DNA from 2 places in the Bacillus sp. AL-1R genome. Region 2 is predicted to be linked to the other one. Evidence: predicted binding sites of a transcription regulator. Region 2 holds the regulator's gene; the other holds the start of a gene.
What was found. The regulator CtsR, encoded in region 2, represses protease genes until heat stress. The targets are predictions, from matches to a motif close to ATGGTCAATAAAGGTCAAACA.

Region 1: clpP (ATP-dependent Clp endopeptidase proteolytic subunit ClpP) is a predicted target of CtsR. The motif match lies at 4,332-4,352, and genes of this name have one in related genera.

What each region holds. Positions count from the first base shown of each region.
Region 1 is NZ_CP197469.1:416,725-433,032, forward strand. Features, by position in the region: gene ACSBO6_RS01920 (NUDIX hydrolase) at 15-473, shown strand; gene rapZ (RNase adapter RapZ) at 505-1,389, shown strand; gene ACSBO6_RS01930 (gluconeogenesis factor YvcK family protein) at 1,389-2,357, shown strand; gene whiA (DNA-binding protein WhiA) at 2,397-3,347, shown strand; gene ACSBO6_RS01940 (HPr family phosphocarrier protein) at 3,369-3,629, shown strand; gene clpP (ATP-dependent Clp endopeptidase proteolytic subunit ClpP) at 3,686-4,279, opposite strand; gene ACSBO6_RS01950 (hypothetical protein) at 5,879-6,286, opposite strand; tRNA gene ACSBO6_RS01955 (tRNA-Arg) at 6,377-6,449, shown strand; gene ACSBO6_RS01960 (hypothetical protein) at 6,648-6,803, shown strand; gene ACSBO6_RS01965 (DUF6509 family protein) at 7,113-7,406, shown strand; gene ACSBO6_RS01970 (PTS sugar transporter subunit IIB) at 7,744-8,046, shown strand; gene ACSBO6_RS01975 (PTS sugar transporter subunit IIC) at 8,090-9,445, shown strand; gene ACSBO6_RS01980 (PTS lactose/cellobiose transporter subunit IIA) at 9,467-9,790, shown strand; gene ACSBO6_RS01985 (PTS sugar transporter subunit IIB) at 10,221-10,523, shown strand; gene ACSBO6_RS01990 (PTS sugar transporter subunit IIC) at 10,569-11,924, shown strand; gene ACSBO6_RS01995 (PTS lactose/cellobiose transporter subunit IIA) at 11,959-12,267, shown strand; gene ACSBO6_RS02000 (6-phospho-beta-glucosidase) at 12,340-13,677, shown strand; gene chbG (chitin disaccharide deacetylase) at 13,751-14,467, shown strand; gene ACSBO6_RS02010 (sigma-54-dependent transcriptional regulator) at 15,062-16,308, opposite strand, start outside.
Region 2 is NZ_CP197469.1:4,338,953-4,355,260, reverse strand. Features, by position in the region: rRNA gene ACSBO6_RS20865 (23S ribosomal RNA) at 1-848, shown strand, start outside; rRNA gene rrf (5S ribosomal RNA) at 969-1,084, shown strand; tRNA gene ACSBO6_RS20855 (tRNA-Val) at 1,090-1,165, shown strand; tRNA gene ACSBO6_RS20850 (tRNA-Thr) at 1,169-1,241, shown strand; tRNA gene ACSBO6_RS20845 (tRNA-Lys) at 1,250-1,325, shown strand; tRNA gene ACSBO6_RS20840 (tRNA-Leu) at 1,347-1,429, shown strand; tRNA gene ACSBO6_RS20835 (tRNA-Gly) at 1,452-1,526, shown strand; tRNA gene ACSBO6_RS20830 (tRNA-Leu) at 1,535-1,623, shown strand; tRNA gene ACSBO6_RS20825 (tRNA-Arg) at 1,634-1,710, shown strand; tRNA gene ACSBO6_RS20820 (tRNA-Pro) at 1,716-1,792, shown strand; tRNA gene ACSBO6_RS20815 (tRNA-Ala) at 1,802-1,877, shown strand; rRNA gene ACSBO6_RS20810 (16S ribosomal RNA) at 1,960-3,509, shown strand; tRNA gene ACSBO6_RS20805 (tRNA-Ile) at 3,602-3,678, shown strand; tRNA gene ACSBO6_RS20800 (tRNA-Ala) at 3,700-3,775, shown strand; rRNA gene ACSBO6_RS20795 (23S ribosomal RNA) at 3,855-6,792, shown strand; rRNA gene rrf (5S ribosomal RNA) at 6,851-6,966, shown strand; gene ACSBO6_RS20785 (CtsR family transcriptional regulator) at 7,324-7,785, shown strand; gene mcsA (protein-arginine kinase activator protein McsA) at 7,805-8,353, shown strand; gene mcsB (protein-arginine kinase McsB) at 8,359-9,426, shown strand; gene clpC (ATP-dependent protease ATP-binding subunit ClpC) at 9,447-11,888, shown strand; gene radA (DNA repair protein RadA) at 12,068-13,447, shown strand; gene disA (DNA integrity scanning diadenylate cyclase DisA) at 13,450-14,523, shown strand; gene ACSBO6_RS20755 (PIN/TRAM domain-containing protein) at 14,574-15,644, shown strand; gene ispD (2-C-methyl-D-erythritol 4-phosphate cytidylyltransferase) at 15,665-16,308, shown strand, end outside.

The DNA of each region.
Region 1 (16,308 bases), 540 kb from region 2:
GTGAGGTATAAGAAATGCAAAGAGTTACACATTGTGTTTTGGCAAATGAAAATAATATCCTCCTGCTACAAAAACCTAGAAGAAACTGGTGGGTTGCACCCGGCGGTAAGATGGAGCCAGGTGAAAACATTAGGGAAGCAGTTGTTCGTGAATATCGTGAAGAAACAGGTGTTTACTTAAAAAACCCAAAATTAAAAGGTGTTTTTACGATTATTATAGAAGAAGATGCTAAGGTAGTGAATGAATGGATGATGTTTTCATTTTTGGCTACCGAGTTTGACGGAGAAAATCAAGATGAGTGTGAAGAAGGAATTCTTCGCTGGCATGCAATAGATGATGTGAAAAATCTTCCTATGGCAGCAGGTGACTATCATATTATCGATTATTTATTAAAAGGTACAGAAATTTTACATGGTACCTTTGTCTATACTCCAGATTTTGAATTATTAAGATATCGGTTGAATCCATCCTAATTAACCTAATTTATAGAAAGGGTTGAATTAAATGCCTACAAGATCACATGTAAAAATGGTTATTATAACTGGAATGTCAGGTGCTGGAAAGACTGTTGTTGTTCAAGCATTAGAGGATATCGGTTATTTCTGTGTTGACAATCTTCCTCCTGCTCTACTTCCAAAATTTGTAGAGCTATTAAAGGACCCGGATCACAATACAACAGATAAAGTTGCTCTAGTTATGGATTTACGAGGAAGAGAATTTTTTGATCAGTTAGGAAGTTCGTTAGATCAATTAATGTCTACTCCTTCAATCATCCCTCAAATTTTATTTTTAGATGCAACGAATGCCGCACTTGTCACTCGCTACAAAGAAACTCGTCGTTCACATCCACTTTCTCCAACGGGATCGCCATTAAAAGGAATTGAGATCGAACGTGCACTTTTAGCTGATGTAAAAGGTCGTGCGCAATTAATTTATGATACTTCAGATTTAAAGCCTAAAATTTTACGAGAAAAAATAATTGAACAATTTAGAGATAATGAACAAGAAGGTTTTTCAGTAAATATTATGTCATTCGGTTTTAAGTACGGAATACCAATTGATGCTGATTTAGTATTTGACGTACGATTTTTACCAAACCCATTTTATATAGAATCAATGCGTCCTTTAACTGGCTTAGATGAAGAAGTTTCTACTTATGTTCTTAAATTTAATGAGACAACCGAATTTATGTTGAAATTAATTGATTTAATTAGTTTTATGTTACCTCAATATAAAAGAGAGGGTAAAAGACAACTAATCATAGCGATTGGATGTACGGGTGGACAGCATCGTTCTGTTACCTTAGCAGAGTATTTAGCTAATTACTATAAGGATCAATATGATACGAATATTAGCCATAGGGACGTTGAAAAAAGGAGTCATAAGTAATGGTCAGTCAGCGTTCGAAAATCGTAATAATTGGAGGCGGAACGGGACTATCTGTTTTAGTCCGTGGGTTGAAAAAACATCCCGTTGATATAACCGCTATCGTTACAGTCGCAGATGATGGTGGTAGCTCTGGACGATTACGTGATGAGTTGAAAATTCCACCGCCTGGTGATGTACGAAATGTACTGGCCGCGTTATCAGATGTAGAACCGATGTTGGAAGAATTATTCCAGCATCGATTCGCAACAACTGGGGACCTTTCTGGACATTCTCTAGGTAATTTAATGCTAAGTGCAATGACTGCGATTACAGGTGATTTTTATCGTGCAATCATTGAAATGAGAAGAGTATTAAATGTTAGAGGGAAAGTTATACCAGCGGCTAATCAAAGTGTCGTCTTAAAAGCTGAATTAGAAGACGGTACAATTGTTTCAGGGGAATCGAAAATTCCTTATTCTGGTAAGAAGATTAAAAGAGTATTTTTAGCACCAGGAAATGTGGAACCTTTAAAAGAGGCGCTTGATGAAATTAATCGAGCTGACTTAATTGTAATTGGACCGGGTAGCCTATATACGAGTATCCTTCCTAATCTATTAGTAACTAAAATTGGGAATGCTGTTGTCGATTCAAAAGCTAAAAAAGTATATGTATGTAATGTAATGACCCAAGCTGGAGAAACTTTACATTATACAGCTAGTGATCATGTAAAAGCTCTATACAAACATTTAGACTCAAGTTTTATCGATACAATTATTGTTAATGAAGGCACAATGCCTAAAAATATTTTAGAACTTTATAAGGAAGAACATGCTCAACAAGTAATACTAGATCTAGATGAGCTTGAATCTTTAAATCTAGAAATTGTTCATAAATCGATCGTTAAATATGATGATAATGTGATTAGGCATGATACAGTAAAATTAGCTGAAATCTTGTGTGATCTAATCCCGACAAAAATAAAAGAATAGTGAAAAAATCTATAGAGCTAGAAGGAGGGGGTGATTCAAATGTCCTTTGCATCAGAAACGAAAAAAGAATTAACAACGATTGAGATCAAAGATTGTTGTTCAAAATCTGAGCTATCCTCTTTAATTCGAATGAATGGTTCATTATCAATTGCGAATCGCCAAATTATTGTAGATATAGTAACTGAAAATGCAGCTATTGCTAGAAGAATATATGTATTAATTAAACGTGTTTATGATGTGGACGTTGAATTGCTCGTTCGTAAAAAAATGCGTCTTAAAAAGAACAATGTATATATTGTTCGAATAAAAGAAGAAGCAAAACATATTTTAAATGATCTTTATATAACTGGTGAAGGATTTACCTTCACGAATGAAATAGCGAAAGAGCTAATTGCTAAGAAATGTTGTAAACGCTCCTATTTAAGAGGTGCTTTTCTAGCTGGTGGTTCGGTAAATAATCCAGAGACATCTTCATATCATTTAGAAATTTTTTCACTATATAAAGAGCATACAGAAGAGATTTGTCGATTAATGAATGAATTCGGTTTAAATGCTAAAACACTTGAGAGACGTAAGGGCTATATTACGTACTTAAAAGAAGCAGAAAAAATTACAGAGTTTTTAAACGTTGTTGGTGCACACTCAGCCTTATTAAGGTTTGAAGATATCCGCATTGTAAGAGATATGAGAAACAGTGTTAATCGTCTAGTAAATTGTGAAACTGCGAACTTAAATAAAACAATCAGTGCAGCCTTCAGACAAATTGAAAATATACGTTATATTCAAAACTCAGTTGGTTTAGATATATTACCGCCAAAGCTACGTGAAATTGCAGAACTTCGAGTAGCGTACGAGGATGTAACATTAAAAGAGTTAGGTGAAATGGTATCTAGCGGTGCAATTAGTAAATCAGGAATCAATCATCGATTACGTAAAATTGATGAAATAGCTGATAAACTTAGAGCAGGAGAACCAATTAAAATAAAATAAAAGTTAAGAGGGAAGAAAAAAATGATTGAGAAAAAAGGGAGAGTACTATTAGAAACTGGAATACAGGCTCGTCCAGCAGCACAATTTGTTCAAGTTGCTACGAGGTTTCGTTCAGAAGTATTATTAGCTTACAAAGGTAAACAAGTAAACGTTAAGAGTATTATGGGTGTTATGAGTCTTGCAGTACCACACGGGGAAGAGATTGTAATTACTGTAACTGGCGACGATGAGGTTGAAGCAATGGAAGCAGTAATGGCCTTTATTGGAGAAGAAATAATATAATTCCAATTTTTTTCTAAAAAAAAACTAGCCGAAAAATTACGGCTAGTTTTTTATTATTATTTAATAGCTGCAGTATTAGAAATTACTTTATCAATTAATCCGTATTCTAATGCACGGTCTGCAGTCATAAAGTTATCACGCTCTGTATCACGCTCGATCGTATCTAATGGTTGACCAGTACGTTCTGCAAGAATTTTGTTTAATTTATCGCGTAAGAACAAGATTCGCTTAGCTGCAATTTCAATTTCGGTAGCTTGACCTTGAGCACCACCTAATGGTTGGTGAATCATAACTTCTGCATTTGGAAGAGCATATCTCTTACCTTTTTCCCCAGCAGCTAATAAGAAAGCACCCATTGAAGCCGCCATACCAATACAAATTGTAGATACTTGAGGCTTAATAAAGTTCATCGTATCATAAATAGCCATACCAGCAGTAATACTTCCTCCTGGACTATTAATGTATAATGAAATATCCTTATCTGGATCTTCTGCTGCTAAAAATAAAAGTTGTGAAACAATTGAGTTAGCTACATTATCATCGATTGCGCTACCTAACATGATGATGCGGTCTTTTAATAGACGCGAATAGATATCATACGCACGCTCACCACGACTTGTTTGTTCAATAACTGTAGGAATTAAATTCATTTTTTCTCCTCCTTGTTTAAAACAAATGAATGATTAATACAATAATACCTTTAAGGTCAGAAAAGGTCAAATAAAAGAGATGCTATTTTAATGTTTATTTTAACGAATAAATATTGACCTTTAATAACATATTTATTTATCTAATACTTCAACATCATTAACGACTTTTCCTATTATTAAACGTAACTTTATGTAGTTTTTCTTTTGATCAGATAAAAAGCTAAGAACTAAATGATTGCAGCTTATTTTATATGGTCAGAAAGTAGACCTTACTTATAAGATGAGAACGATAGAAAGATAGAAGTAATCAATAAAAAAGTCCTCATAAAAAGAGGACGTCATGAATTTATATTTTCTTGTTTAGATTAAGTTTTTGCTTAATTTTTCTTATTAATAACACACAAAAATAAACTATACCACTTAAAATACCAAGTATTATTAGTAAATTTAATAAATTTATAGATCCCAATTTTTATCTCCTTTAGTTTTTTCAGAAAATTTCCTATTCAATTATTTTGGAAAAGCTCCCTAATATAACTTTAGCAAAATTTAATAAATAAAATGGAGATCATTGTGACAATAAATCAAATACTAAACTATTCGTTATTAATGAATAAGCTAGTGGTAATGAAAAAGTGATTCTTAAATATTTACTAGACAACGATAACGAAGGAAAAGGCAGACTAAAAAGCCTCAAGAAAAAAGCTTTTACTGGTACCAACAAGTCACTCAAAAAAGGAAAAAAACTATAAAATCATGATCATAAAAGAATATTTTCCTACTCAAAAAGAAACCTAAATCATTGCGGTCAGAACATTCTAACGATATAATAAAACATAAGACCTATATGCATTCGTAGCCCAGGGGATAAAGCACGAATGAATAAGCACCCATGCAACAACATCGAGCGCACTTGCCGAGCCACACCTTGCAATAACAAACTGAGGCAAGGGTGGGATAGAATAAACATATTTTCTGGTGAAACACCAATCGAGCCGCTCCTTGCATAACCAAACTGAGATTGGGGCGACAAAAAGAAGATACTTATTTACCCCACATATTAAAAATGCGTTCGTAGCTCAGTTGGATAAAGCACGAATGAATAAGCACCCATGCAACAACATCGAGCGCACTTGCCGAGCCACACCTTGCAATAACAAACTGAGGCAAGGGTGGGATAGAATAAACATATTTTCTGGTGAAACACCAATCGAGCCGCTCCTTGCATAACCAAACTGAGATTGGGGTGACAAAAAGAAGATACTTATTTATCCCACATATTAAAAAATGCGTTCGTAGCCCAGGGGATAAAGCACGAATGAATAAGCACCCATGCAACAACATCGAGCGCACTTGCCGAGCCACACCTTGCAATAACAAACTGAGGCAAGGGTGGGATAGAATAATCATATTTTCTGGTGAAACACCAATCGAGCCGCTCCTTGCATAACCAAACTGAGATTGGGGCGACAGAAAGAAAATCCTTATTTTAAACCACATATTAAAAAATATGCGTTCGTAGCTCAGGGGATAGAGCACGACCGAATAAGCATCGTAGCGAAACATCAGCGCACCAATCGAGCCGCTTCTTGCATAAGCTTACTGAGATTGGGGCGACAGAAAGAAAATCCTTATTTTAAACCACATATTAAAAAATATGCGTTCGTAGCTCAGGGGATAGAGCACGACCGAATAAGCATCGTAGCGAAACATCAGCGCACCAATCGAGCCGCTCCTTGCATAACCAAACTGAGATTGGGGCGACAGAAAGAAAATCCTTATTTTAAACCACATATTAAAAAATATGCGTTCGTAGCTCAGGGGATAGAGCACGACCGAATAAGCATCGTAGCGAAACATCAGCGCACCAATCGAGCCGCTCCTTGCATAACCAAACTGAGATTGGGGCGACAGAAAGAAAATCCTTATTTTAAACCACATATTAAAAAATATGCGTTCGTAGCTCAGGGGATAGAGCACGACCGAATAAGCATCGTAGCGAAACATCAGCACACCAATCGAGCTGCTCCTTGAGTTAACATGCTGAGATTGGGGTGACAAAAAGAAGATACTTATTTATCCCACATATTAAAAAATGCGTTCGTAGCTCAGGGGATAGAGCAACGGTTTCCGGTACCGTGTGTCGCAGGTTCGAATCCTGTCGAGCGCGCTAAAAGAATAAACCGAGTGATTAGATCTGTAAAATAACAGACCGATCGCTCGGTTTTTATTTTCTTAAAATTAGAATCTCAGTCTTAAACCCTACCAATGCTCTACAACTAAAGATGTAATAAAACTCCATCCAATGAAGAATGGGTTCCTTTAACTTAAAGTCATATATTTAAAGTAAATAAGGGAGGGCATTTAAATGGATATGAATTCTTGGTTTCTTGAAGAAATGGCACAAATCAATAAGGATGAAATAGGAAGAGAATTAAAATTTATAGAGACTTATAAACTGTACGCAACATCTAAAAAGAAGAAACACTGCATCGACTTAATAATCATTAAATTCTGTTTCTAAAATCATGTTTAAAATCATTTTAAATTTATTAAAAAAAGAGCCGAGTAATTTTATATTTATAAAAATTATTCGGTTCTTTTCGTACCTTCTATTTTTTACCTCTATCCTTTTCCCTAACTATATGTTATATTATTCTTTGCGATGAGCTAATTTGAGTAAGACGAGAGATATGCGCAAGCTAAACGCGCGGATGTGGCCGCCCGGTCTCTCGCCTCAAACGCATCAAGACGTCTGCTGCGGCAGGCGTCTTTCTTTTTGTCCATTCATTTGTGTATAATAGTACATATTAATATTGAAGGGAATGTTTTTGTGTTAACGATTGCAGAATACACTGTAGAAGAAATAAAGGATCCTTTTGGTATCATTGAAGGTGATCGATATGAGTTCATTCTTTATATTGATGTACCAGAGGATGATGAATTATTTAATGAAAAAGGTATATACATAAAAGTGTTGTTTGGAGTAAATGGTGATGAGTCAAAATTAATTAAATATGACTTGTATGAAGCTGAGTCGAATCAATATTTAGACTTTGATTTAGAAGAGGATGAAGAAAAAGAAGTATTCGAATTTTGTAAAACTCATTTAACAGTTGAAGATTAATTTTAATGTGTTATCGAATGACACACTTCAGCTTAGAGAATCGTTTAGATTGTGTAATTTGATAACACACTATTGTGTCGTTGTAAACACAGTACTAATTGTACCTACACACTTATAAAACACTAATATTTTAACTAAATATTACGTTTTGAAAACCTTGAATTATCAAGGTTTTTTTTGTTGTTATTGCAAATAGATAGATTTTTTAGAAAATTGGCACAGAATTTGCAATAGTTAAATTGATTAACTAACTTGTCTTTGAAACGCGTAATTCTTTTGTCATTATTTGTAAAAATGTAAGCGTTTCAACGACAGGGAAAAATTGAGGAGGTGTAGGATGAATATCTTATTGGTATGTTCTGCGGGAATGTCGACTAGTCTACTAGTTACAAAGATGGAACAAGCAGCTAAGGAAAAAGGAATTCAGGCAAGAATATGGGCTGTTGCTGGTGATGAGGCAAAAGAAAATCTAGACAAAGCGGATGTATTACTACTTGGTCCGCAAGTTCGTTATCTAGTTTCAGAAATGAAGAAGCTAGCTGAGCCTAAAGGGATACCAGTAGATACGATTAATCCAGTGCATTATGGATTGATGAATGGTGAGGCTGTATTAGAAATGGCTTTAAAGTTAAAAAAATAAAACGGGGAATTAAAAATCTAGAGAGAAAAGAAGGTGTATTAGAATGATGCGTTTTGCTGAGAAGTATATAATGCCTGCCGCAGCGAAGTTTGGGAATCAACGTCATTTGTTAGCGATCCGTGATGCGCTAATTGGAATGATTGCCATTACGATGATTGGAGCTTTTGCTGTCCTTATTAATAACTTAGGTGGCGCAATCCATGGCTACGATAAAATGATGGAAACAGTCTTTGGTGCAAACTGGAAAACACTAGGTGGAGATATTTGGTGGGGAACATTTGCATTTATGACAGTATTTGCCGTAGTAGGAATCGCGCATAGATTAGCACGTTCTTACGGTGATGAAGGTTTTGAAGCAATGCTTGTTGCATTAGCATGTTATTTTGTACTTGTTCCTCAATCATTGGCTGCAGTATCTGTTACATTACAAGATGGTAAGACAGCTACGGGTGGAACATGGGGGTTTATTAGTTGGAATTCATTAAACTCAACGGCTTTATTCACAGGTATTATCGTTGCGATTATTGCGACTGAAATTTTTGTACGCTTAGCTAGAGTGAAACAATTGGTCATTAAATTACCAGATGGTGTTCCTCCTGCAGTATCAAAAGCATTTGCTAAGTTATTACCAGGTATGTTAACAATTTTTATCGTTGCATTAGTTGGCTTATTGTTCAGATTATATATTTCAGATGGCGTATTCTTTAATGATTGGTTAAATTCAGTTCTTGTAAAACCATTAACTGATGCAGCAGATTCATTAGGGTTTGCAGTTGCGATTGCATTTTTTGTACATTTCTTCTGGGCGCTTGGTCTACACGGTCCAAATATTTTAGGTGGTATTACAACACCATTATTAACAAGTTTAGGTAACCAAAACGTTGATTTATATGCAAAAGGTGTGACAGATTTAGATAAGTATGCAGTATTAGCTGGTCCATTCTTAGATGCTTTCGTATATATGGGTGGATCTGGTACTACAATCGGTTTAATCATTGCAATGTTCTTGGTCAATCGAAGACGTCATAAGCAAATGATTGCTTTAGGGACGCCTCCAAGTTTATTTAATATTAACGAACCAATTATATTCGGTTTACCAATCGTATTAAACCCAGTTTGGTTAGTACCATTTATCTGTACGCCAATTGTTTTAACCATAATTTCTTATTTAGCTGTTAAATCGCATCTTGTTTTCCCTGTTGTCTCTACAATCCCTTGGGTAACACCACCGGTTATAGGTGGCTATTTAGCAACTGGTGGTCACTGGAGCGGTGCAGTATTATCGCTTATTAACGTAGTGATTTCAATCGTTATTTACTTACCATTCGTTGTAGTAGCAGAAAGAATGGAAGCTAGAAAGACAACAGAAACGACTAGTAGTAATTCATTAAATGTATAAATGTGAAGGAGAAGAGTGCAAATGCCTACCGACACAAATAATGAACAAATTGCATTTATGCTTATTTTACATTCCGGTAATGCTAAGAGTTTATTAATGGAAGCAATGTATAAGGCTCGTGATGGAGAGTTGGAGGAAGCTCGTAGGAAAGTAGACGAGGCGAATGTGGAACTAAGGCTGGCACATCATTCACAAACTTCACTGATACAAAGTGAAGCAGGCGGACAACAATACAAAATTAATATTCTATTAGTACATGCACAGGATCATTTAATGAACACACTTACAACAAGAGATTTAGTAGAGGAAATAATTTACTTGCATGAAAAAATTTCGCTTAAATAATTGGTAAAAAAAGTGGTGTAGACTAAGTCTACATCACTTTTTTTATGGTTCACATAGAACAAAATGTATAATTTAAGGTAGAGTCGTAAAAGTGTTTTAAAACACAATAATAAATTGTATGTAATTTACAACACACTAACAAGATAACAACACACTAAGGTGCTATAAGAAGATTAACAAACTAGATTTAACACACTAGCATTTTTATGTCCTATCCCTTTTAAGCAAAGAAAAAAGATTTTATAACGATGATCCCTTATGGGACAAGGTTTCAATGAGTAAATTAATTGTTTTTCAAGATGTTAGAAAAAGTTGGCACGCCATTTGCTATATAAAGAGTGTAAAAATAAATTAATCTGTAGTTGCCTTATAACAAACTTTCAACCAAAACTGTAAGCGCTACACTAATTCTAAAACTGGAGGAATAAAAATGAATATTTTATTAGCATGTTCAGCAGGAATGTCTACTAGTTTACTAGTAACTAAAATGGAGGATGCAGCAAAAGCAAAAGGGATTGATGTTAAGATTTGGGCAGTTTCAGGTGATGCTGCAAAAGAAAATTTAGATAAAGCAGATGTTCTTTTATTAGGACCACAAGTACGTTATTTAGCTTCTGAAATGAAAAAAGTTGCCGAACCAAAAGGGATACCAGTTGATGTCATCAATCCAGTACATTATGGACTTATGAATGGTGAAGCGGTATTAGAATTAGCACTTAGTTTAAAAAAGTAGTCACGTACGTTGCATAAATTTTAAACAAAAGGGAGTCTTAAAAAAATGATGAATTTTGTAGATCGATATATAATGCCTGCTGCAGCAAAGTTCGGAAACCAACGTCATTTACTAGCAATACGCGATGCGTTAATCGGGATGATTGCCATTACAATGGTCGGTTCATTTGCAGTTTTATTTAATAATTTAGGTGGAGCAATCAAAGGTTACGACAAAATGATGGAAGCTCTTTTTGGAGTAAACTGGAAGACTTTAGGTGGAGACATTTGGTGGGGAACATTCGCATTTATGACTGTTTTTGCAGTTGTTGGGATTGCGTACAAATTGGCTCGTTCATATGGTGATGAAGGATTTGAAGCAATGCTTGTCGCATTAGCATCATATTTTGTATTAGTGCCACAATCATTAAATACTGTAACGGTTACATTAGAAAATGGAAAACCAGCAACTGGTAGTGTTTGGGGGCTAGTGAATTCTACTTATACTAATTCAACTGCCCTTTTTACCGGTATAATCGTTGCCATCATTGCAACTGAAATTTTTGTTCGTTTATCAAGAGTAAAGCAACTAGTTATTAAATTACCAGATGGTGTACCACCGGCAGTTTCAAAAGCATTTGCGAAGCTATTACCAGGTATGCTAACAATCTTTGTGATTGCGATTGTCGGATTGCTATTCAGATTATATTTATCGGATGGAGTCTATTTTAATGATTGGTTAAGCTCAGTACTTGTTAAGCCATTGACGAATGCTGCAGACTCATTACCGTTTGCCATTGGTATAGCATTCTTTATTCATTTCTTCTGGATGCTTGGTTTACATGGACCAAATATACTAGGTGGAATTACGACTCCTTTATTTACAGCTTTAGGAAATGAGAATATTGATTTAGCTGCAAAAGGTGTTAAAAAGTGGAGCGAATACAATGTAATGGCAGGACAGTTCTTTGATGCATTTGTATTCTTAGGTGGATCGGGTGCTACATTAGGGTTAATTATTTCAATGATATTAATTAATCGAAAACGTAATAAACAAATGATTGGATTAGGTGGAGCACCAGGTTTATTCCAAATTAATGAACCAGTACTTTTCGGTTTACCAATCGTGTTAAATCCGATGTGGTTAATTCCATTCATTGGTACACCGATTATCTTAACAGTTATTTCATATTTAGCGATCTCTTTAGGTATGGTTCACCCAGTAACGACAAATATTCCATGGGTAACACCACCAATTTTAGGTGGGTGGTTAATCACAGGGGGACATTGGACAGGTGCAGCCTTAGCAGCATTTAACTTAGTGATCTCAGTGGTCATCTATTTACCTTTCGTTGCATTACAAAGACGAATGGAATCTAAAAAAATGAGAGAAGCAGCAAGTAATCAAAGCGCTGCTATGTAATGCAGTTTGAGGAGGATACGAAATGAGTACATTAATGACAATCGAGCAAACGGCATTCCAATTAATCTTACACGCAGGAAACGCAAAAAGCTCTTTAATGGAAGGGATGCAGGCTGCTCGAGCGGGGAATATAGAAGAGGCAAATAGTAAGATAGAAGAAGCGAAGAAAGAATTAAATCTTGCACACCATGCACAAACTTCATTAATTCAAGGTGAAGCACGTGGAGAAAATGTTGAATTAAGCATCTTATTAATTCATGCTCAAGATCATTTAATGAATGCATTAACGATGAGGGATTTAGTAACAGAAATAATTTTCCTACATGAAAAATTAAATAAATAAGAGAAAATAGAAAAGTAGTTTCCTAGATGGACCGAGCTACTTTTCTCCTATCATATAAAAGGAGTGAAGAAAATGAGAAACGGTATTAAAATAGCAACTATTGGTGGCGGTTCTAGTTATACTCCAGAATTAGTAGAAGGGTTTATAAAACGTTATGATGAACTACCTGTAAGAGAGTTATGGCTAGTGGACATTGAAGAAGGTAGAGAAAAACTTGAAATCGTTGGAAATCTTGCGAAAAGAATGGTGGAAAAAGCAGGTGTTCCAATGGAAATTCATTTAACACTGGATCGACGTGCTGCTCTTAAAGATGCTGATTTTGTTACAACGCAATTTCGTGTAGGTCTACTTGAAGCTCGTATGAAGGATGAACGAATTCCTTTAAAATATGGCGTAATTGGTCAAGAAACTAATGGTCCTGGTGGACTGTTTAAAGCACTTCGTACGATTCCAGTTATTTTAGAGATCGTTAAGGATATTGAAGAGCTTTGTCCAAATGCTTGGTTAGTAAACTTTACGAATCCGACAGGTATTTTAACAGAAGCAATTTTAAGATACACAAATTTCCGTAAAGTAGTTGGGTTATGTAATGTACCAATTCATATCCACATGAACATTGCAAAAGGCCTAGGAGTAGAAGCTGAGCGTGTGCATATTGATTTTATGGGATTAAATCATATGGTTTACGGAACGAAAGTATTATTAGATGGTGAAGATGTAACAAGTCGTGTTGTAAGTGAGTTTGCCCGTCCTGCTGAAAGTATGACGATGCAAAATATTAAGGCGATGGATTGGAATCCTGATTTTATTGAAGCACTTGGAGCAATTCCATGTCCGTATCATCGCTACTACTATCAAACGAAAGTAATGCTAGAGGAAGAGCTTGAAGCAGCGAAAAATGATGGTACGCGTGCTGAGGTTGTGAAAAAATTAGAAGAATCATTATTCGAATTATATAAAGATCCTAATTTAAATATTAAGCCACCACAATTAGAAAAACGCGGTGGAGCTTATTATAGTGATGCTGCATGCCGACTAATTTCATCTTTATATAATAATAAAGGTGATATCCAACCTGTGAACACGATGAATAATGGTGCTATTGCATCAATTCCAGATGATTGTGCTGTTGAAGTAAGTGCCGTTATTACAAAAGATGGTCCAAAACCACTTACAATGGGTGACCTGCCGGTTGCAGTACGTGGTCTAGTTCAACAAATTAAATCATTCGAACGTGTTGCTGCGGAAGCTGGAGTAACTGGTGATTATAAAACAGCATTGCTTGCTATGTGTATTAATCCACTAGTTGGATCGGATAATTTAGCAAAACAAATACTAGATGAAATGCTAGAGGCTCACAAAGAGCATTTACCTCAATTCTTCAAAAACGAAAAAGTAGCAGCAAATTAACGACTTAAAAGAGGGATGTAGCTCGAATGAAAGAGTGCATCCCTTTTTATCATACGAAAAAGGGGAATGAAAAATGACGAAGCTTATTGTAAATGCAGATGATTTCGGCTACTCAAAAGGTGTAAACTATGGCATTATCGAAGCACACTTGAATGGAATAGTGAACTCCGCAACTATGATGATGAATATGTATGCAGTAGAGCATGGAGTAGAATTAGCAAAATTACATCCTACATTAGGATTAGGGGTACATCTTGTATTAACTGCGGGCAAACCTTTATTAACGAATCTACAAACAATCGTAGATCAAAGTGGGGATTTCCTTAAAAATAGTTATTGGTATAATAATCCAGTTATTAAAGTTGAAGAAGTTGAAAAGGAATGGGATGCTCAAATTCAAAAGTTTCTTTCCTATGGCTTGAATCCTTCACATCTAGATAGTCATCACCATGTACACATGATCCCAATTCTGCACCCAGTAATTGCAAAATTATCCCAAAAGTATGATCTTCCAGTCCGAATTTCTCCAAAAAATCGAATAAACGGAATCACACCTTTTACAGATCAATTGTTAACCGATTTTTATGGTAGTGACATACCAATAAACTATTTTGAGACAATAGAAAACAGAATAAGTAATGGCGCAAAGTCTGTAGAGGTTATGGTTCATCCTGCATTAATCGATAATCATTTAAAAAATGGTACTTCTTATTGCTTTGAGAGATTAACAGAACTAGATATCTTAACGAATTCAAAACTTCCTGATGTAGTAGAGTTAGTAAAATATTAATATAGATTTCAATGTGTAGACAAAGTCCAAAATTTGATTTTCAGTCAAAAAGCCAGTTTCTTCATGGAAACTGGCTTTCACGTTGTTGAAAAAAGAATTTGTCAATTGAATTCTTGGAAGATCATTGATAGGTAAGATGTATCCTATTGATTTCCACTACAGTGTGCTCGCTTTCCATGGGGCGAGACCTGAGCCTCCTCGGCACCGCCTGTGGGGTCTCAGCCTTCCCGCATCTCCCATAGGAGCCCGGCACCCTTTCGTTCCAATCATTTTCTTTATGAAAAAGAATAATCATAAAATAGTCAATTAAAGAATGAATTACCATTATTCATTAATATCAAAATGAAACTAATGATGATCCTTACACATCTTTAAAATCTTGATTGTTAAAAAGAAGATATTTTAATTTTTAGAGGTTAGTTAAACATTTTTATTTCAAACAATAAACGTACTCATCAAAAAAACAATAATAAATAGATATACTATTTTTCAATTCAAATACGTTTAATGTTCTTATTTTTCAATATTGACTATATTATATTTCAACACGCTAAAAGCCAGTTTCTTCATGGAAACTGGCTTTTTCTAATTAAATTATTTAATATAAATTTCTTCATCTAACTTATTTAATTCATTTCTAGAATAAAATTCCATTAGGTAACATATTTCATCATCAGGTATGATAATGTCACATGCCTCCTCAATTTGTTGCAAGATTTTTTTTATTTTTAAATACAGCATATAGTCACTATTAATTTTATCTTCTTTATCTTTAAATGGGATTAAGGGCTGAGAGTTTTGAAGTCGATCAATCATGCAACTCATATGAATAACAATTCCCATTAGATCCTCATTTTTGAAAAATTTATCTGTTTGGATTTGTATATCATTCAAAGCACGCCTAATTACACTAATTACTTTTTTAGCATCTTTTAAAGAAATAGTCTCTTGCAATGTTTCGGCCATCTTTAAATACGTTTCTTCATAAGTTATCAATTCTTGTATTGTCTTTGTAGCCTTCATATTTAATACATCCTGTAAATGAAACGTATTGAATGGAACATTTATATCAAAATTTGAAACTATACAAACAATACTTCGTTCTTTAGATATATCGTTTAACATTTTTTGTAATTCGTCTTTATTTAAAAGGCTAATTGGCACGATTTCTAGCATCTCTTTATCATAGACCAAGTTATTCGCTAGTATATTTTTAATGGCTATTGCACTTCCCTGACCAGTCAGACATGCAGTTAAAATGACAGAACGATTAAATTCAAGTTGTTTCGTTTTATTCGAATGAGAATTGATGAAGAAAGTAGTTAAGTTTCGCACGTCCTGATAAAGCTCGTCTAAATTATATCCTAATGTTGCTTTTCTAGAAGCTTCGATTACATGTGCAGTACTTACCATTTGAATCACACGTACTGGAATTGAAAATTCTGCTTCAATTATGTCACCGATATAAGACAGCGACCCCATATCGATACAAAGTAGAATTCCATTTAATTTACCTAAAGATTTAATATAATCCTTTACTCGAATTAGAAATTCCTGTGGTGGTTCACTTAATGGCATATCGATTCCGATTACTTCCTCATTTTCCAACAATTCATTTGTTACATTTGCCATCTCTCTAGCAATGCCATTACCATGAGCTAACACAATTACTTTTACATTGGAGCTAGTCACCTTAAAATCTTCGTTTCCATATACAAAAAACATCGTTATAAATGCTACTTCATCAAAAGGGATTGAAACATTTGAAAAATCTTCAATCATTTTTACACATTCAATTGAAACGGAAAACTCTTTCTTATATTGATCTCGGATTTGCGTTA
Region 2 (16,308 bases):
GACGGAAAGACCCCGTGGAGCTTTACTGCAGCTTGATATTGAATTTTGGTACAGCTTGTACAGGATAGGTAGGAGCCTGAGAAGCCGGAGCGCTAGCTTCGGTGGAGGCGTCGGTGGGATACTACCCTGGCTGTATTGAAATTCTAACCTAGAGCCGTGATCCGGCTCGGAGACAGTGTCAGGTGGGCAGTTTGACTGGGGCGGTCGCCTCCTAAAGAGTAACGGAGGCGCCCAAAGGTTCCCTCAGAATGGTTGGAAATCATTCGAAGAGTGTAAAGGCATAAGGGAGCTTGACTGCGAGACCTACAAGTCGAGCAGGGACGAAAGTCGGGCTTAGTGATCCGGTGGTTCCGCATGGAAGGGCCATCGCTCAACGGATAAAAGCTACCCCGGGGATAACAGGCTTATCTCCCCCAAGAGTCCACATCGACGGGGAGGTTTGGCACCTCGATGTCGGCTCATCGCATCCTGGGGCTGTAGTCGGTCCCAAGGGTTGGGCTGTTCGCCCATTAAAGCGGTACGCGAGCTGGGTTCAGAACGTCGTGAGACAGTTCGGTCCCTATCCGTCGTGGGCGCAGGAAATTTGAGAGGAGCTGTCCTTAGTACGAGAGGACCGGGATGGACACACCGCTGGTGTACCAGTTGTTCTGCCAAGAGCATGGCTGGGTAGCTATGTGTGGAAGGGATAAGTGCTGAAAGCATCTAAGCATGAAGCCCCCCTCAAGATGAGATTTCCCATAGCGTTAAGCTAGTAAGACCCCTGAGAGACGATCAGGTTGATAGGTCAGAGGTGGAAGCGTGGTGACACGTGGAGCTGACTGATACTAATCGGTCGAGGACTTAACTAACAAGTTTGATAATGACATTATCTAGTTTTGAAGGTACAAAAATTATTATAAAAAACTTCAAAAAAGTTATTGACTTTAAAATGAAATTTGATATAATAATTAATGTCCTAAAGAAAAGAATCAAGTGATGATAGCGAAGAGGTCACACCCGTTCCCATACCGAACACGGCAGTTAAGCTCTTCAGCGTCGATGGTAGTTGGGGGTTTCCCCCTGTGAGAGTAGAACGTCGCTTGGTTTGATGGAGGATTAGCTCAGCTGGGAGAGCACCTGCCTTACAAGCAGGGGGTCGGCGGTTCGAGCCCGTCATCCTCCACCATATGCCGACTTAGCTCAATTGGTAGAGCAACTGACTTGTAATCAGTAGGTTGGGGGTTCAAGTCCTCTAGTCGGCACTCTTTATGAGCCATTAGCTCAGTAGGTAGAGCATCTGACTTTTAATCAGAGGGTCGAAGGTTCGAATCCTTCATGGCTCACCATTTTCTAAAAAAGAAAATATTGCGGGTGTGGCGGAATTGGCAGACGCGCTAGACTTAGGATCTAGTACTTCGGTGTGGGGGTTCGAGTCCCTTCACCCGCACCATTTATCTTGTTAATCAGTATATGCGGAAGTAGTTCAGTGGTAGAATACAACCTTGCCAAGGTTGGGGTCGCGGGTTCGAACCCCGTCTTCCGCTCCATATATACTGCCGGGGTGGTGGAATTGGCAGACACACAGGACTTAAAATCCTGCGGTTGGTGACAACCGTGCCGGTTCGAGTCCGGCCCTCGGCACCATTTATAATATGCGCCCGTAGCTCAATTGGATAGAGCGTTTGACTACGGATCAAAAGGTTATGGGTTCGAGTCCTTTCGGGCGCGCCATATTACGGGAAGTGGCTCAGCTTGGTAGAGCACCTGGTTTGGGACCAGGGGGTCGCAGGTTCAAATCCTGTCTTCCCGACCATTTTAATAAGGGGCCTTAGCTCAGCTGGGAGAGCGCCTGCCTTGCACGCAGGAGGTCAGCGGTTCGATCCCGCTAGGCTCCACCAAGATGATCTTTGAAAACTAAACAAAACATGAAGTAAACGTCAATTATTAGTTTTTTGAGCAATACAAGATTTAAACTTAACTTTTATGGAGAGTTTGATCCTGGCTCAGGACGAACGCTGGCGGCGTGCCTAATACATGCAAGTCGAGCGGACTAATGGGAGCTTGCTCCCGTTAGTTAGCGGCGGACGGGTGAGTAACACGTGGGCAACCTACCTGTAAGACTGGGATAACTTCGGGAAACCGGAGCTAATACCGGATGACATCAAGGAACTCCTGTTCCTTGATTGAAAGATGGCCTTGGCTATCACTTACAGATGGGCCCGCGGCGCATTAGCTAGTTGGTGAGGTAACGGCTCACCAAGGCGACGATGCGTAGCCGACCTGAGAGGGTGATCGGCCACACTGGGACTGAGACACGGCCCAGACTCCTACGGGAGGCAGCAGTAGGGAATCTTCCGCAATGGACGAAAGTCTGACGGAGCAACGCCGCGTGAGCGATGAAGGCCTTCGGGTCGTAAAGCTCTGTTGTTAGGGAAGAACAAGTGCTAGTTGAATAAGCTGGCACCTTGACGGTACCTAACCAGAAAGCCACGGCTAACTACGTGCCAGCAGCCGCGGTAATACGTAGGTGGCAAGCGTTGTCCGGAATTATTGGGCGTAAAGCGCGCGCAGGCGGTTTCTTAAGTCTGATGTGAAAGCCCCCGGCTCAACCGGGGAGGGTCATTGGAAACTGGGAAACTTGAGTGCAGAAGAGGAAAGTGGAATTCCAAGTGTAGCGGTGAAATGCGTAGAGATTTGGAGGAACACCAGTGGCGAAGGCGACTTTCTGGTCTGTAACTGACGCTGAGGCGCGAAAGCGTGGGGAGCAAACAGGATTAGATACCCTGGTAGTCCACGCCGTAAACGATGAGTGCTAAGTGTTAGAGGGTTTCCGCCCTTTAGTGCTGAAGTTAACGCATTAAGCACTCCGCCTGGGGAGTACGGTCGCAAGACTGAAACTCAAAGGAATTGACGGGGGCCCGCACAAGTGGTGGAGCATGTGGTTTAATTCGAAGCAACGCGAAGAACCTTACCAGGTCTTGACATCCTCTGACAACCCTAGAGATAGGGCTTTCCCTTCGGGGACAGAGTGACAGGTGGTGCATGGTTGTCGTCAGCTCGTGTCGTGAGATGTTGGGTTAAGTCCCGCAACGAGCGCAACCCTTGATCTTAGTTGCCAGCATTTAGTTGGGCACTCTAAGGTGACTGCCGGTGACAAACCGGAGGAAGGTGGGGATGACGTCAAATCATCATGCCCCTTATGACCTGGGCTACACACGTGCTACAATGGATAGTACAAAGGGTTGCAAGACCGCGAGGTGGAGCTAATCCCATAAAACTATTCTCAGTTCGGATTGTAGGCTGCAACTCGCCTACATGAAGCCGGAATCACTAGTAATCGCGGATCAGCATGCCGCGGTGAATACGTTCCCGGGCCTTGTACACACCGCCCGTCACACCACGAGAGTTTGTAACACCCGAAGTCGGTGGGGTAACCTTTTAGGGGCCAGCCGCCTAAGGTGGGACAGATGATTGGGGTGAAGTCGTAACAAGGTAGCCGTATCGGAAGGTGCGGCTGGATCACCTCCTTTCTATGGAGACATCATGAACCGATGGTTCATGTATGAAATGTTTCTTCATTGTTTTGTTTAGTTTTGAAGGATTATCCTTCTATTATAGATATGGGCCTATAGCTCAGCTGGTTAGAGCGCACGCCTGATAAGCGTGAGGTCGATGGTTCGAGTCCATTTAGGCCCACCATATCTTTTATAAAATAAATATGGGGCCTTAGCTCAGCTGGGAGAGCGCCTGCCTTGCACGCAGGAGGTCAGCGGTTCGATCCCGCTAGGCTCCACCATTTTTTTATTTTGTACCTTGAAAACTAGATAATGTCATTCATTAAACTGCGTAAGTTTAATTCAATTAGTTTTAAAATTAGTTAAGTTAGAAAGGGCGCACGGTGGATGCCTTGGCACTAGGAGTCGATGAAGGACGGGACTAACACCGATATGCTTCGGGGAGCTGTAAGTAAGCTTTGATCCGGAGATTTCCGAATGGGGGAACCCACTACTCGTAATGGAGTAGTATCTTTACCTGAATACATAGGGTACTGAGGACAGACCCAGGGAACTGAAACATCTAAGTACCTGGAGGAATAGAAAGCAATAGCGATTTCCCAAGTAGCGGCGAGCGAAAAGGAAGATAGCCCAAACCAAGAGGCTTGCCTCTTGGGGTTGTAGGACACTCTATACGGAGTTACAAAGGAACGGGGTAAATGAAGCGACCTGGAAAGGTCCGTCGAAGAAGGTAAAAACCCTGTAGTTGAAACCTCGTTCCCTCTTGAGTGGATCCTGAGTACGGCGGAACACGTGAAATTCCGTCGGAATCTGGGAGGACCATCTCCCAAGGCTAAATACTACCTAGTGACCGATAGTGAACCAGTACCGTGAGGGAAAGGTGAAAAGCACCCCGGAAGGGGAGTGAAAGAGAACCTGAAACCGTGTGCTTACAAATAGTCAGAGCTCGTTAACGAGTGATGGCGTGCCTTTTGTAGAATGAACCGGCGAGTTACGATCCCGTGCAAGGTTAAGTTGAAGAGACGGAGCCGCAGCGAAAGCGAGTCTGAATAGGGCGATTTAGTACGTGGTCGTAGACCCGAAACCGAGTGATCTACCCATGTCCAGGATGAAGTTCAGGTAACACTGAATGGAGGTCCGAACCCACGCACGTTGAAAAGTGCGGGGATGAGGTGTGGGTAGCGGAGAAATTCCAATCGAACTCGGAGATAGCTGGTTCTCCCCGAAATAGCTTTAGGGCTAGCCTTATGTGTTAGAGTCTTGGAGGTAGAGCACTGATTGGACTAGGGGCCCCCAACGGGTTACCGAATTCAGTCAAACTCCGAATGCCAATGACTTATCCATAGGAGTCAGACTACGAGTGATAAGATCCGTGGTCAAGAGGGAAACAGCCCAGACCGCCAGCTAAGGTCCCAAAGTATACGTTAAGTGGAAAAGGATGTGGAGTTGCTTAGACAACCAGGATGTTGGCTTAGAAGCAGCCACCATTTAAAGAGTGCGTAATAGCTCACTGGTCGAGTGACTCTGCGCCGAAAATGTAACGGGGCTAAACGTATCACCGAAGCTGCGGATTGATACCATTTGGTATCAGTGGTAGGGGAGCGTTCTAAGGGCGTTGAAGCTAGATCGTAAGGACTGGTGGAGCGCTTAGAAGTGAGAATGCCGGTATGAGTAGCGAAAGACGGGTGAGAATCCCGTCCACCGTATGCCTAAGGTTTCCTGGGGAAGGCTCGTCCTCCCAGGGTTAGTCAGGACCTAAGCCGAGGCCGACAGGCGTAGGCGATGGACAACAGGTTGATATTCCTGTACCACCTCATTTCCGTTTGAGCGATGGAGGGACGCAGAAAGATAGGGTAAGCGCGCTGCTGGATATGCGCGTCCAAGCAATTAGGCTGATGTGTAGGCAAATCCGCACATCATAAGGCTGAGTTGTGATGGCGAGGGAAATATAGTACCGAAGTTCCTGATTCTACGCTGCCAAGAAAAGCTTCTAGCGAGGAAATAGGTGCCTGTACCGCAAACCGACACAGGTAGGCGAGGAGAGAATCCTAAGGTGAGCGAGAGAACTATGGTTAAGGAACTCGGCAAAATGACCCCGTAACTTCGGGAGAAGGGGTGCTCTTTTGGGTGTATGCCCGGGAGAGCCGCAGTGAAAAGGCCCAAGCGACTGTTTAGCAAAAACACAGGTCTCTGCGAAGCCGCAAGGCGAAGTATAGGGGCTGACGCCTGCCCGGTGCTGGAAGGTTAAGAGGAGGGGTTATCCCTTACGGGAGAAGCTCTGAATTGAAGCCCCAGTAAACGGCGGCCGTAACTATAACGGTCCTAAGGTAGCGAAATTCCTTGTCGGGTAAGTTCCGACCCGCACGAAAGGCGTAACGATTTGGGCACTGTCTCAACCATAGACTCGGTGAAATTATAGTACCTGTGAAGATGCAGGTTACCCGCGACAGGACGGAAAGACCCCGTGGAGCTTTACTGCAGCTTGATATTGAATTTTGGTACAGCTTGTACAGGATAGGTAGGAGCCTGAGAAGCCGGAGCGCTAGCTTCGGTGGAGGCGTCGGTGGGATACTACCCTGGCTGTATTGAAATTCTAACCTAGAGCCGTGATCCGGCTCGGAGACAGTGTCAGGTGGGCAGTTTGACTGGGGCGGTCGCCTCCTAAAGAGTAACGGAGGCGCCCAAAGGTTCCCTCAGAATGGTTGGAAATCATTCGAAGAGTGTAAAGGCATAAGGGAGCTTGACTGCGAGACCTACAAGTCGAGCAGGGACGAAAGTCGGGCTTAGTGATCCGGTGGTTCCGCATGGAAGGGCCATCGCTCAACGGATAAAAGCTACCCCGGGGATAACAGGCTTATCTCCCCCAAGAGTCCACATCGACGGGGAGGTTTGGCACCTCGATGTCGGCTCATCGCATCCTGGGGCTGTAGTCGGTCCCAAGGGTTGGGCTGTTCGCCCATTAAAGCGGTACGCGAGCTGGGTTCAGAACGTCGTGAGACAGTTCGGTCCCTATCCGTCGTGGGCGCAGGAAATTTGAGAGGAGCTGTCCTTAGTACGAGAGGACCGGGATGGACACACCGCTGGTGTACCAGTTGTTCTGCCAAGAGCATGGCTGGGTAGCTATGTGTGGAAGGGATAAGTGCTGAAAGCATCTAAGCATGAAGCCCCCCTCAAGATGAGATTTCCCATAGCGTTAAGCTAGTAAGACCCCTGAGAGACGATCAGGTTGATAGGTCAGAGGTGGAAGCGTGGTGACACGTGGAGCTGACTGATACTAATCGGTCGAGGACTTAACTAACAAGTTTGATAATGACATTATCTAGTTTTGAGGGTACGAAGTACAACTCAAATACAAATCAGGTGATTATTGCGAAGAGGTCACACCCGTTCCCATACCGAACACGGCAGTTAAGCTCTTCAGCGTCGATGGTAGTTGGGGGTTTCCCCCTGTGAGAGTAGAACGTCGCCTGGTAACAAAAAGCATCAGCTATTAAGCCGATGCTTTTTTTATATTTAAAAATAGATCAAAAAAATAATTTTTTAATAAAGTATAAAGGAAAAAAAGCTTCTTAAAAGAATTGTATAACATATATATTTATATATTGATAAAGATAAATTGCCCAACTGGCGAGCCTTTAGGCAAAGACAGAGAGATCATAGGGATTAAATTTCTAATACATTACCGATTTATACAATTCTTAATGGTCAAAAATAGGATTAAGAGCAGTATCGTTTGGAAAAAATGGTAAAGAGATAATAGTTGAAATTTTTCATGAAAGGAATATAATAATAGTCAAAGATAGTCAAAGTCAGTAAAGGTGGTAAATAGATGAAGAATATATCAGATATTATTGAACAATATCTAATGCACTACTTTGACATATCTGATAAAGATTATGTCGAGATAAAAAGAAGTGAAATAGCAAATAAATTTGATTGTGTACCTTCTCAAATAAATTATGTAATTAATACAAGATTCACACTAGAAAGAGGATATGTAGTAGAAAGTAAACGTGGCGGTGGAGGGTATATTCGAATTATTAAGGTGCAATTTCATGACAAAGCAAGCGTAATTGATCAAATATTAAGTAGCTTCACTAACAAAATTGCACAGTCTAGCGCGGAGGATTATATTCGCTTACTACTTGAAAAAAATGTAATTACTGCGCGCGAGGCAAAAATGATGTTAAGTGTGCTAGATCGCTCTGTAATAATGGTAAATTTACCTTATCGAGACGAATTAAGAGCAAGAATGTTCAAGGCAATGCTAAGAAGTTTAAAGTATAAATAGAATATGGAGGTTGCCCATAATGATTTGTCAGGAATGTAAAGAACGTCCGGCAACATTACACTATTCTAAAATTATTAATGGTGAGAAAACAGATATTCACTTATGTGAGAGATGCGCAAATGAATCGAACAATAAATATATTTTTTCTGAAATAGGTGGTTATTCTGTAAATGATTTGTTAGCTGGATTATTTAAAGGTAATACTGGTATTTATGAAATGAAGAAAAATAAGTTTCATCATGATTCCCAAGTTGAATGTCCTAGATGTAAAATGACATTTCAAAAGTTTACTAAAATTGGCCGTTTAGGTTGTTCAACTTGTTATGAAACATTCATGGATCAGATGAAACCAATTGTTAAAAGAATTCATAGTGGTAATGTATCGCATACAGGGAAAATACCTCAAAAGATTAACGGTGCGATTTCCTTGAAAAGGAAGCTACAAGACTTGAAATCCCAAATGAAAACTCTTATTGATAATGAAGAGTTTGAGCAAGCAATAAAAATTCGGGATGAAATTCGTGAAATTGAAAAAGATTTACAAGCCCTTCAAAAGGAGGTGGAGTAAGTTACATGTCTATTAAACGAATTATTAATGAAGCGATCAGTCCATGGATGAAACAAGAAGGTCCTGATGACGATATCGTTTTAAGTAGTCGTATTAGGTTAGCTAGAAACTTCAGTGCATATTTATATCCAACATTACTTAGCCAAGACAAGGCTAAAGAAATTTGTCATTTAGTTAAACATTATTTTGAAGGTAGTACAGCTTTACCAAAAGGACCTTTTGAATATATTGAAATTAATAAGTTAGAACCAGTGGAGAAAAGAGTGTTAATCGAAAAACACTTAATAAGTCCTAATTTAGTTCAAGAGTCAGTACATGGTGCATGTATACTATCTCAGGATGAACAAATTAGCATTATGATCAATGAAGAAGACCATTTAAGAATTCAAGCTCTATTTCCAGGTTTACAACTTAGAGAGGCACTTACTCAAGCGAATCATATTGATAATTATATAGAAAGTCAGCTTGAATATGCTTTTGATGAAACAATTGGTTATTTAACCAGCTGTCCTACTAATGTTGGTACCGGATTAAGGGCCTCCGTGATGATGCATCTTCCAGCATTGGTCATCACAAAACAATTTAACCGTTTAATTCCAACTATTAATCAACTTGGGTTAGTAGTAAGAGGAATTTATGGTGAAGGTAGCGAAGCATTAGGTAATATCTTTCAGATTTCGAATCAAATTACATTAGGGAAATCGGAAGAAGAAATTATAGAGGATTTAACCACAATCGTACAACAACTGATCAAACACGAGAAATCAGCAAGAGATGCACTCGCAAGAACTTCTTTAATTCTTTTAGAAGATCGAGTCTTTCGTTCTCTAGGTACATTGAAATATGGAAGAATTATAGAAACAAAGGAAAGTGCTAAGTGTTTATCGGATGTACAATTAGGGATTGATTTAGGTTTAATTGATGGTTTATCGAAAAACTTTTTACATGAATTAATGATATTAACTCAACCTGGTATATTACAACAGTATGTAGGTGGTCAACTCACCCCCGAAGAAAGGGATATCAAAAGAGCATCACTAATACGTGAAAGACTATCTAACAAAAATAACTAATTATATAGGAGGAACCAATTATGATGTTTGGTCGATTTACAGAACGTGCTCAAAAAGTATTAGCTCTTTCTCAAGAAGAGGCAATCCGAATTGGACACTCAAATATAGGTACAGAACATATTTTACTAGGACTTGTTCGAGAAGGTGAAGGGATTGCTGCAAAGGCATTACTTGCACTTGGTTTAAGCCCAGAGAAAGTACAACAAGAAGTAGAAACATTAATAGGACGTGGTCAAGGAGTTGCTCAGACTGTACACTACACTCCTAGAGCTAAAAAAGTGATTGAATTATCAATGGATGAGGCTCGTAAACTAGGTCATTCATATGTAGGAACAGAGCATATCCTTTTAGGACTAATTCGAGAAGGAGAAGGCGTAGCAGCAAGAGTTTTAAATAATCTTGGTGTAAGCCTAAATAAAGCTCGTCAACAAGTTCTTCAGTTATTAGGTAGCAATGAAAGCTCGTCTAATCATCAAAATGGATCTGCTAATCAAGCAAATACACCGACATTAGACAGCTTAGCTCGTGATTTAACTGTATCGGCTAGAGAGGGTCGCTTAGATCCAGTAATCGGTCGTGGTAAAGAAATTCAGCGAGTAATTGAAGTGTTAAGCCGACGTACTAAAAATAATCCAGTATTAATTGGTGAGCCTGGTGTAGGTAAAACAGCAATTGCAGAAGGATTGGCTCAACAAATTGTTAATAATGAAGTACCGGAGATTTTAAGAGATAAACGAGTAATGACACTTGATATGGGTACTGTCGTAGCTGGAACTAAGTACCGCGGTGAATTTGAAGATCGTCTGAAAAAAGTAATGGATGAAATTCGCCAAGCTGGCAATATCATTCTTTTCATTGATGAACTTCATACATTAATTGGTGCAGGTGGAGCGGAAGGTGCAATTGATGCATCAAACATCTTAAAGCCGTCATTAGCACGAGGTGAACTACAATGCATCGGTGCAACAACAATTGATGAATACCGTAAATATATCGAAAAAGATGCTGCATTAGAGCGTCGTTTCCAACCAATTCAAGTTGATCAGCCAAGTGTAGAGGAGTCAATTCAAATTCTTCAAGGATTACGTGACCGTTATGAGGCGCATCATAGAGTATCAATTTCTGATCAAGCAATTATTGAGGCTGTAAAACTATCTGATCGTTATATTACAGACCGTTTCTTACCAGATAAAGCAATTGATGTTATTGATGAGGCAGGTTCTAAAGTACGATTACGTAGCTTTACAACACCACCAAATTTAAAAGAATTGGAATTAAAATTAGAGGAAGTTCGTAAAGAGAAAGATGCGGCTGTTCAAAGTCAAGAATTTGAAAAAGCAGCATCATTAAGAGACTCAGAACAAAGATTACGTGAACAATTAGAAGATACGAAACGCCAATGGAAAGAGAAACAAGGCAAAGAAAATTCTGAAGTAACTGTTGAGGATATAGCAAATGTTGTATCATCATGGACGAATATTCCAGTTACAAAACTTGCGCAAACAGAGGCAGATAAACTGTTAAATATGGAAAGTGTTCTTCATAAACGAGTAATTGGTCAAGAAGAAGCTGTAGTAGCAGTTTCTAAAGCTGTACGTCGTGCAAGAGCTGGACTAAAAGATCCAAAACGACCAATTGGTTCATTTATTTTCTTAGGTCCTACAGGGGTAGGTAAAACAGAGTTGGCTCGAGCATTAGCTGAAACAATTTTCGGCGATGAAGACGCGATGATTCGTATTGATATGTCAGAGTATATGGAAAAACATGCAACATCTCGATTAGTAGGGGCACCTCCAGGGTATGTAGGATATGATGAAGGTGGTCAATTGACTGAGAAAGTTAGACGTAAACCATACTCAGTAATTCTATTAGATGAAATTGAGAAAGCACATCCAGATGTATTTAATATCTTACTTCAAGTATTAGAGGACGGTCGACTAACTGATTCAAAAGGCCGTACAGTTGACTTTAGAAACACACTAGTTATTATGACATCCAACGTTGGTGCAAGTGCTTTAAAAGCAAATAAATATGTTGGATTTAATATTAACGATGGAGAAAAAGATTACAAAGATATGAAAGGAAAGGTATTAGAGGAACTGAAAAAAGCATTCCGTCCTGAGTTCTTAAACCGTATCGATGAAACAATCGTTTTCCATTCATTAGAGAAGAAACATATTAAAGAAATTGTTCACTTAATGGTTAACAGCTTAACTAAGCGTTTAAAAGAACAAGAAATTGAACTAGAGTTATCAGATGCAGCAATTGATAAAATTTCAGATGAAGGATTCGATGCAGAATATGGAGCTCGTCCTTTAAGAAGAGCAATTCAAAAACAAGTAGAGGATCGTTTATCTGAAGAACTATTAAAAGGAAATGTTGAAAAAGGCCGAAAAGTTATTCTTGATGTAAAGGATAATGAATATGTGATTAGATCAGCGGCTGAAACTGTAAATCAATAAGCAATTACAAAGTTCATACCTTTTAAGAAGGATAATTGAACAAATTAATTGTAAAGTTATCTAATTTGTGAAAAAGGGCGTGAAGCCCTTTTTCTTATATCAAAAAAGCGTTACGATAGACTTTGAATACATACTCTATTAATATAGAAAATCATAGTAACAAAAGAGGAACTATACATATGGCTAAAAAAAATAAAACTAAATTCGTTTGTCAGTCTTGTGGATATGAATCAGTTAAGTGGGTCGGAAAGTGTCCTGCATGTAACGAGTGGAATACAATGGTTGAATTTATAGAACAGCCTGCTAGTTCAAGAAGGCTGACATTTAATACGAATGCTACAGTAGAAGGAACGAAACCAATTTCAATCATGGAAGTGGAAATAGGAACTGAAACTCGTATCGAAACCTCCTTTGATGAGTTTAACCGTGTTTTAGGTGGTGGTATCGTTTTAGGTTCATTAGTATTAATTGGTGGTGACCCGGGAATTGGTAAGTCAACGATGCTTTTACAAGTTTCCTCACAATTGGCTAAAAAGGATCATAAAGTTTTATATGTTTCAGGTGAAGAATCTCAGAAGCAAATAAAATTAAGAGCAGAGCGATTAGGTGTCGCTACACAAAACTTATATGTTTTATCCGAGACAGATTTGTCTTATATTGCTCGATATATGGATGAGATGTCTCCTGATTTTGTTGTAATTGATTCGATTCAAACAATCTATTTACAGGAAGTAACATCTGCTCCTGGTAGTGTTTCACAAGTTCGAGAGTGTACTTCAGAATTAATGAAAATCGCTAAGACAAAAGGGATCCCAATTTTTATTGTAGGTCATGTGACGAAAGAGGGGGCAATTGCCGGCCCACGACTACTAGAACACATGGTAGATGCAGTGTTATATTTCGAGGGTGAAAGACATCATACATATCGAATATTAAGAGCAGTTAAAAATCGTTTTGGATCTACTAATGAAACAGGGATTTTTGAGATGAAAGAGTTAGGATTAGTAGAAGTGCTGAATCCATCAGAAATATTTTTAGAAGAGAGACCTTTTGGAGTAGCAGGTTCCACTGTTGTTGCTTCTATGGAAGGAACTAGACCTGTACTTGTTGAACTACAGGCACTTGTCTCTCCAACGAGTTTTGGAAATGCAAGGCGAATGGCAACAGGGATAGATCACAATAGAGTGTCGTTAATTATGGCTGTATTAGAAAAGAGAATGGGTCTTTTATTACAAAATCAAGATGCTTATTTAAAGGTTGCCGGAGGACTGAAGTTAGATGAGCCGGCTGTAGACTTAGCTGTTGCGGTAAGTATAGCATCAAGCTTTCAAGATAAACCTACTAATCCAACAGATGTAGTCATTGGTGAAATTGGTTTAACAGGAGAAGTTAGAAGGGTATCTAGAATAGAGCAAAGAGTACAAGAAGCAGCTAAACTAGGATTTAAAAGAGCGATAATTCCATCAAAAAATATTGGTGGGTGGAGTTTTCCTGAAGGAATGGAAATAATAGGTGTTAATACGGTACATGAAGCATTAAAATACGTGTTAGGAGGGTAGAGATGGAGGATCAAAAACAAAAAGCTAAATCAATGTTGCCAGTTTTAGAAATGATTGCTCCAGGTACACCATTGCGAGATGGCATTGATAATGTACTTAGAGCTCAGACTGGTGGATTAATTGTACTTGGCTTTAATGATGAAACAAAGGAAATGGTCGATGGAGGTTTTCATATTAATGACCCTTTCTCTCCAGCTAGCTTATATGAATTAGCTAAAATGGATGGAGCACTCATTTTAAATGAAACAGGGACAAAAATCCTGTTGGCAAATGCACAATTAATACCAGATCAATCAATATTTACAAAAGAAACTGGTATGCGTCATCGAACTGCAGAACGAGTATCAAGACAGACAGGAAACTTAGTCATTGCTATTTCGCAAAGACGTAATGTGATTACCTTATATAAAGGTAATTTACGCTATACGCTGCGAGATATTGGCGTGATTTTAACAAAAGCTAATCAGGCGATTCAAACCCTTGAAAAATATAAAATTGTGTGGAATCAAGGGATTACTTCACTTAGCATTTTAGAATTTGAAGAGCTAGTTACATTATTTGAAGTTGTAAATGTGTTACATAGTGTTGAAATGGTACTTCGAATTAAAAATGAAATTAATAACTATGTAATTGAACTTGGTGATGAAGGAAGGCTGATTGAATTACAGTTAATTGAGATCATTTCGGACCTTGAGGAGGAGGCATTACTTTTAATAAAGGATTATCATTATAGTAAGGAAGAAGATCCTAAAAGTATTTTGCAAAAACTCCAAGAGCTCGCAAACGAAGAATTGTTAGAGGATCATGACATTATTAAATTGTTAGGTTATCCAAATAACACTAATCTTGAGGAAATGGTAGAACCTAGAGGGTATCGGATGTTGATGAAAATTTCTAGACTGCCGCCGCTAGTGATTGAAAACTTAACACAGCGATTTAAGCACCTTAAAGGAATCTACAAGGCTACTCTTGCTGAGTTAGATGATGTTGATGGAATTGGTGAAATTCGTGCAAAAAAAATCAAAGAAGGGTTAAAACGAATTCAAGAGCAACTGTATATCAATAGACATAACTAAGTTACTTCGTCTAAGATAGAGTTAATTATTTATTTAAAGGAGGTGGCGAGTTGATAAAGAGGATCGTTCAAGTTATTTATATTTTTGTCGGAAGTACTTTAGGTTTAGTACTTTTTCCACTATTAGATAAACTGTTGAAAACAGAGTTACCTAATATATTGCAAAATTCTTATGTGCAGGCTTTAAGTGGAGCAGTGATCTTTTTTATTTTATCGCTTTGGTTAGTTGATCCAACAGTAACGTTTATCAAGTATATTGAGGAGAAATTATTAAAAGCTCCTATTTCAATGATTTTGTTTGGTAGTTTAGGACTTGTTTTTGGACTTATTCTGGCATTTCTTATTTCATTGCCAATTGACTCAATTAGATTACAGTATGTTTCATCAATTATTCAAATCGTTATTACGATTTTATTAGGATATTTAGGTTTTCAAGTTGGGATTAAAAAGAGAGAAGAATTATTGAGTTTATTTACTCTATCTTCAAAAGCTAAGAAAAAAGCTGCTGAAGAGCAAGATGCATCTTTTGATATACCAGTTAAAATTTTAGATACTAGTGTAATCATCGATGGTCGTATTGCTGATATTTGTCAAACTGGATTCATTGAAGGAACTATTGTGATTCCACAATTTGTATTAGCAGAATTACAATATATAGCTGATTCCTCAGATACGTTAAAACGAAATAGAGGACGAAGAGGATTAGATATTCTAAATAGAATTCAAAAAGAGCTAGCTATGAAAGTTGAAATCTACGAAGGGGATTTTGAAGATGTTCCCGAAGTAGATGCTAAGTTAGTAAAACTTACTAAATTAAAAAATGGTATTTTAGTGACAAATGACTTTAATTTAAATAAGGTAAGTGAACTACAGCAAATTAAGGTTTGGAATATTAACGATCTAGCTAATGCAATTAAACCAGTAGTATTACCTGGGGAAGTATTAACTGCTTTTGTAGTAAAAGAAGGTAAAGAAAAACTACAAGGTGTTGCATATTTAGACGATGGTACAATGATTGTTGTTGAAGATGGTAAAGAATCAATTGGTAAACGAGTAGAGACAGTCGTTACGAGCGTACTACAAACTTCTGCAGGTCGTATGATTTTTGCAAAGGTAAAGTAAGTTAGAGGGGTATACGTAAAATGCAATATAAGGTCATCATTCCAGCAGCGGGCTCTGGCTCACGAATGGGTGCAGGTTATAATAAATTATTTCTTAAAATAATTAGCTCGCCAATTATTGAATTAACTTTAAAAGTTTTTGGCGAAGATGATCGTTGCAATGAGATTATCTTACCGATTAAAGAATCAGAAAAACAGTTTTTTGAAACATTAAATTTGCCAAGTTGTATTCAAAATAAAATAACCTACGTAAATGGTGGAGCAGAAAGGCAAGAAAGTGTTTATAATGGTTTAGTTTCAATAAAGGATACTGAAAGTTTTATTTTAGTACATGACGGGGCGAGACCATTTGTAACAAATGCAGTGATTGATCGGATTCTTGAAAAGATGAATGAACATGAGGCAGTCATCTGTGCTGTTCCAATGAAAGATACAATAAAGAAAGTGATTGATCATGAAGTCGTTGAAACAATTGATCGTTCTACACTTTGGGGAGTACAGACTCCCCAAGCTTTTACATACAATTGCTTAATAGAAGCGCATCAAAAAGCAATCGAAAATGGTTATTTAGGAACTGATGATGCAAGCTTAGTCGAGTGGAACGGAAGTAAAGTTTTTGTAGTAAATGGAGATTATAACAATATTAAAGTAACAACTAAAGAAGA